One region of the Clostridium sp. CS1-1 genome, then DNA from elsewhere that is predicted to be linked to it. Evidence: riboswitches for the same ligand, from Rfam matches in the RefSeq annotation. Region 1 holds a riboswitch; the other holds the start of a gene.
The links. Region 1 has a riboswitch for cyclic di-AMP ahead of AC0N0V_RS22385 (cell wall hydrolase). Riboswitches for the same ligand answer to the same signal wherever they lie in the genome.

Region 1 (3,218 bases):
GTATAAGTGTAACCTTTGAAAGAATAAATGCTATATACTCAATGGGTGATTACTATGCTTTAGCGGTTAATGATAAAATGTATGAAGCAAAGACTATCATTTTAGCTACAGGAATAGAGTATACTAAACCGTTAAAAGGGGAAGAAGAATTTTTGGGTAGGGGTGTCGGATACTGTGCTACATGTGACGCACCTTTATATAGGGGAAAAATAGTAACTATTATAGGATATAATAAAGAGGCAGAAGAAGAAACCAATTATGTTAGTGAGTTAGCCGAAAAAGTTTATTATATTCCTATGTATAAAGGAAATTATCACCTAAAAAGAGGTAACATTGAAATAGTTAAGGATAGACCTTTAGAAATACAGGGGGAAGACAGAGTTACAAGGATTATTTTAAAGGAAAAAGAAATAACTACAGATGGAGTTTTTGTGTTAAAAGATAGTGTAGCTCCAAATCAGCTTGTACCAGGACTTTTGGTGGAGAACGATCATATAAAGGTAAACCTAAATATGGAGACTAACCTTCAGGGATGTTTTGCAGCGGGAGATTGTACAGGCAAACCATATCAATACCTAAGAGCTGCTGGCCAAGGTCAGGTAGCTGCATTAAATGCGGTTTCCTACTTAGATGGACAAAAATAGTAAAACTAAAATAAACCCATCATTTGTAAGTATGGTGGGTTTACTGGTATATGTGCTTAGCTAATGATTAGCTAAAAAATGATATGTCTAGTTAACTACAAAAAATACATGGTTTCCTATAGTTTTTACATTCTTCTTATCTATATTTTTCATCCATTTAGATGTTGCTATCCTAGGATTGTAGAAAAATACAGCTCTTTCAGTTGGATCTTCCCCTTTTAATGCTTGAAATACAGCCTTATAACTACTTTCATCAGGAACTACATCTATTTTGCCATTTCTTACACAGGAAAAAGCACCCTTCTGTTTAACTACACCTTCAACTGTTTTTGGAAATTCAGGATATTTTAAGCGATTTAAAATAACTGAGGCAACAGCAACCTTGCCTTCAAAAGGTTCACAATTACTCTCTGCATACACAACCTTAGCCATCAGATGTATATCATTTTGAGTAATATATATTTTTTTATCAAGGTAGTTAAAAACTTGAACGACTTCAGCCTCTTGATTAAACAATGTTGTGTCTATGTTATTAGAATCTTTTGCACTAACTTTAGCGCAATGCAGAAGTAATAACAAGAACAAAAATGCTACACAATAAGTAATCTTTTTCAATTAAATCCTCTCCTTATTACCAACGGGGTTAGCTGACGGGTTCGGTAAAGGCATAACCTACGTAAAATACGATTCACCCCAAAATTTTGGTTTCCCCGCGTTTTATAAAAAAACTTAGGCTAATGGTATTGTACCCACTAATTCGAAAAAAATACAAATGATAATGTTTTTATTAATATTTTATAAAAATAAATTTACATATGATATAAACAATATTAAATAGTGTATAATTGTAAATAGGATTATTTATTAGGATGGTGAAGTGGGTGGAGATTTTAGACATAGTAATTAATTCTATCAAAAATATTAGCATATCGTCAGTAATGGATATACTAGTAGTTTCCTTTATTTTTTATAAGGGATATACATTGATAAGGGAAACGAGAGCGGAACAACTTTTAAAGGGGATCATACTTATTATTTTACTTATTCCAGTAAGTAGTTTTTTTCATTTAACTATGCTTAACTGGATTTTAACTAAGACAATAACTATCGGGGTACTTTCTTTTATTATCATCTTCCAACCAGAAATACGCAGGGCACTTGAACATTTGGGACGAACTGCATTTAATGACAAATATCTACTGGAAGACGATGAAACCATGGAGCTTGTAATTACAGAAATTACTAATGCTGTGGAAAACTTGGCTAAGGACAGAACTGGAGCCATAATAATAATAGAACAATTAACTGGTCTTGGAGATATAATAAATACTGGTACAGTATTAGATGCCAGTGTTTCCTCTGCGCTTATAGAAAATATCTTTGTTGTTAATACACCGTTACATGATGGAGCGACCATCATAAGAAATGACAGGATTATTTCTGCAGGGTGTTTTTTACCGTTAACTAACAGTCAAGATATTAGTAAAAAACTAGGAACAAGACATAGGGCAGCTATTGGAATATCTGAGAATTCTGATGCACTGATTATAGTTGTATCTGAAGAGACTGGTACAATTTCACTTGCAGTAAATGGTATCCTTACAAGAAACTATACAAAAGAAAAACTTAAGGATATTCTCATTAGAATAATTAAAAAAAGGCAGAGTAGAAAACTGACTTTTAGGGAGCAGGTGAGAAAATGGATGAAAATAGTAAAAATCAAAAAATAGTTGTTAAAGTATGTTGTGTCATAGCGTCTTTTGTTTTATGGTTATATATATTTAATGTGGAAAATCCTATAAGGGAGCGAAAAATTATCGTTCCAGTACAGGTAATAAACAAAGATATGTTACTACCTTCAAAATTAGTACCAATTGGAGCAGAGCAGCTAAGTATAACATTAAATATAAGAGGAAATGCTTCAGATATATACTCCATAAAGCCTGAAGACTTCAAACTAGAGTCAGATTTGAGTGCTTATGTTGTAAAAAAAGGAGAGAATAGAGTACCTGTCGAGGTAAAGAGGTATCCACAGAACATAAGAATTGTAAATGATGAGAGTCTATGGGTTACGGTAATACTAGATGATTTGATAAAAAAGATTGTTCCAATTAAGGTAGAGTCTGAAGGTAAAACAAAAGAGGGATTTTATGCTCTACAGCCTACATTAGATATTAAGGAAGTAGAAGTTAGCGGTCCATCTCAGGAATTAAGTTCTATAAATAGTGTAGTTGCAAAATGTAATATAAACAATGTAGTAAAGGATATAAATATCGTATTACCTCTTCAAGCAGAAAATGCTTCGGGGATATATATTAAAAATGTAAAGATTAATCCAGAATCAGTGCAAGTTAATATTCCTGTAAAAAAAATAAAGAGTGTACCTATTAGTGTAAAAACCCAAGGTAGTTTAGAAAACGGAGGGGTAATAATATCTATGGGTTCATTACCAGAAAAGATAGATATAGCAGGTGAGGAAAAAGTACTATCTAGTATAAACGGTCTAGATACAGAACCTATAGATTTAAGTAAATTAAATGGCAAAGATACTGAAGAGGCAAAGCTTATAGTTCC
Region 2 (3,218 bases), 2.2 Mb from region 1:
TGTATAAAGTAGATGGTGGAACGTACCCAATCTGAGGCAAAGTTAGTGTGGAGCCTTCTTATATTGTTCAGCATCAAGAGCAGAGATAAAGTGCCCCGAGAATGATAGACACATCTAATATTGAAAGTGCACTTCATATTAAAAGTTTTTTATGTAACATTAATTACTCTAGACGGGATGCCCACTTATGATGGTAGCTCCAAGAGATGAGTTAAATAGGAAATCAAGAAACTATGCTAGAGCAGGAAAATATGTATCAGTTATTAAATATGATGACATATTTAAAATAGCAAAGGTTATAAGGTAAAATAAAGAGGTTGTTGGCAAACCAACAACCTCTTGCTTATGTGCAAAATGAATTATAAGATTTTTATTTTTAGTAATCCGAAAAAAATAAAAGGCCAAGTATACTTGAATATTGGCTTTTTGTTTCCTTGAAAGTTATTTAAGGCCTACATTTTAATAGAATGAGAAAACCATCCTGTCAACCCTAAGTGCAACAGGCTTGGACCAAAGCCACTTGTTAGTTGTACTATCATCAAAGTAGTATAATGCACCATTTGTAGGGTCTGCACCATTAATAGCTTCTAATGCTGCTTTTCTGTCTTCTGCAGTTGCAGGTTTATTTATCATTCCATTAGCCACAGGTGAGAATTGGTAGTAACCTGCATCTATTTGGTATATAACGTCAGTAATTGACTTAGGAAAACGAGAGTCTTGAACTCTGTTAACGACTACAGCACCAACAGCAACTTTTGCATTATAAGGCTGACTTTCAGCCTCTGCTTTTATTAATCTTGCAAGTAAGTCTATTTCAGCATCTGTATAAGAAATTACTGAACTTGATGCCTGTCCAACATTTGAAGTTACTTGAGAAGTACTTGATATTGGTATAATCAGTGTTTGACCTATATATAGATTGTTGTCCCATTTATTATTAGATTCCCTTAATGAGGACATTGAAATACCAAATTTCTGTGCAATTAAATAAATGCTATCACCACTTTGAACAGTATAGGTTTTATCAGGAACCTTTAATACTTGTCCTGGATATATAACAGTGCTAGAAAGATTATTATTTTGCATTAAAACACTAGCTGTAGTATTAAAAAGTTTCCCTATTTTGTAAAGTGAATCACCGGATGAAACTGTGTAGCTAGCAGCATGTACAGATTGCATTGATAGAATTGATAATGACATAGTCATTACTAAAGCTTTGAGTTTTTTAGATTTTAACATAATTTTATCCTCCTCTTTTGCCTCCGAGGTTAGTTGACGGGTTCGGGTTGAGGTCCCCTACTTTAAAAAAAGATTCACCCCTATAGTTAAATCCCCCGTACTCCATATGGAGATTCGGCTTGTGTTTGTAAGTGTAATTGTAACAGTCATGATAGGTTAATTCTACACTAGATTTATGGATAATTAGGATAAATTATGGTTTATAGTCATTTTATGTAATATAGTTATGGATTTTTGCGATATATTTTACATTTAATCCGTGAATTTCCATGAGGTAAAATTATTCATGTAAATGTAAGAATTTATGAATAGTTTCATTGATGGAATATATAAAATCATTCATTATATGAATGAATGTTGCTTAAGACTTTTCATAAACAAACAATAACTAAGTCAAATACAAGATAAAATGAATAATTTACATTTGACACTTGCAAATACATTTGGTAGTATAACTTATATAATCTTATATTTATTCATTTTAAATAAGGGGGAAACATATATGAAAAAAACTTTAACAAAATTAATAATTACAGCAATAGTTACTGTAGGATTGGTTGGGTGTGGTAATAGCAGTACCCCTACAAGTACAGATTCCAGCAAAGAGACAAGTAAAAAATACACCATTGCAACGGATGTTACTTTTGCTCCTTTTGAGTTTCAAAAGGACGGAAAATACACTGGAATTGATATTGAATTATTAGAAGCGATTGCAAAAATTGAAGGATTTCAATATGAATTGAAGCCTATGGACTTCAAAGGTATAATACCTGCACTTCAATCTAATCAAATAGATGGTGCAATAGCAGGAATGAGTATAACAAGTGAAAGAAAGCAAGTTTTAGATATGTCAGCAGGATATTTTGAATCAGGAGTATCAGCTGTGGCTAAAAAAGATAATGACAAAATAAAATCAGAAGTAGATTTTAAAGGTAAAACGATAGCTGTTAAAAAGGGAACTAGTGGATCTAAGTACGCAGAAGAGAATAAAGACAAGTTTAGCTTTACAATCAAGTATTTTAATGACTCACCATCCATGATTCAGGAGATTAAAAACGGAAATGCTGATTTAGCTTTTGAAGACTATCCTGTAATTGGATATGCAATTACTGTAGATTCTGATTCTGGTTTAAAAATAGTTGGGGATAAGCTAACTAAGCAAGACTACGGTTTTGCGGTTAAGAAGGGAAGTAATAAAGAACTACTAGATGCTTTTAATAGTGGATTAAAGAAGATTAGGGAAAATGGAGAGTATGATAAGATTATAGGAAAATACATTAAAAAATAATACTGGCTAAAGAATGGGTTACATTCATGGTTAGCTAGTTCTAAGCATCAGATGAAATTAAAACTTTATTTAATGTTAGAAACTCATTTTATAGTAGTAATAGTGGCGGTATATGAAGAATGGATGTAGATGATTTATATACCGCCATTATATATTTAAAGAACAAGTGATATTATTATGAAAAATCAACTATGGTATCGAGTTAAATTATGTGATAGAGATACATTTAGTTACACTCTAAAGTTGAAAAATCGCATAACAGAGATACCTCAGTTATTATATATGAATTTAAGTCAAAGATTTTTAAATTTGTGATGATACTATATAAGCTGTTGAAAGTGGAAGGAGTTGAAATAACTTGGATTTAGTGGGATTATTTAAACAAAGTTTATCAGATCTTTTAACTGGACTTAGTGTTACCTTAGAAATAACTATAGTCTCTTTGATACTTGCAAGTTTACTGGGGCTATTATTTGGAATGATGTCTATAGCGCATAATAAATTTTTGAAGGTTGTAGCTAGAGCTTATGTGGATATAGTAAGAGGAACACCACTTATAGTTCAGGCTTTCTTTATATATTTCGGTATACCAGGAGCCTTTAATATTAAAATACCAGCATTCACGGCAGGGGTAATAGCTATTAGTTTAAATGCAGGTGCCTATATGGTAGAAATATTCAGAGCAGGTATA

Region 2: another riboswitch for cyclic di-AMP. It lies ahead of AC0N0V_RS08605 (LysM peptidoglycan-binding domain-containing protein); the one in region 1 lies ahead of AC0N0V_RS22385 (cell wall hydrolase).

The regions. Positions count from the first base shown of each region.
Region 1 covers NZ_CM148680.1:4,744,315-4,747,532, reverse strand. The annotation lists gene AC0N0V_RS22390 (NAD(P)/FAD-dependent oxidoreductase) at 1-644, shown strand, start outside; gene AC0N0V_RS22385 (cell wall hydrolase) at 732-1,259, opposite strand; cyclic di-AMP (ydaO/yuaA leader) riboswitch at 1,262-1,390, opposite strand; gene cdaA (diadenylate cyclase CdaA) at 1,526-2,374, shown strand; gene AC0N0V_RS22375 (CdaR family protein) at 2,344-3,218, shown strand, end outside.
Region 2 covers NZ_CM148680.1:1,847,429-1,850,646, forward strand. The annotation lists gene AC0N0V_RS08600 (B12-binding domain-containing radical SAM protein) at 1-12, shown strand, start outside; gene AC0N0V_RS08605 (LysM peptidoglycan-binding domain-containing protein) at 460-1,239, opposite strand; cyclic di-AMP (ydaO/yuaA leader) riboswitch at 1,243-1,369, opposite strand; gene AC0N0V_RS08610 (transporter substrate-binding domain-containing protein) at 1,742-2,527, shown strand; gene AC0N0V_RS08615 (amino acid ABC transporter permease) at 2,886-3,218, shown strand, end outside.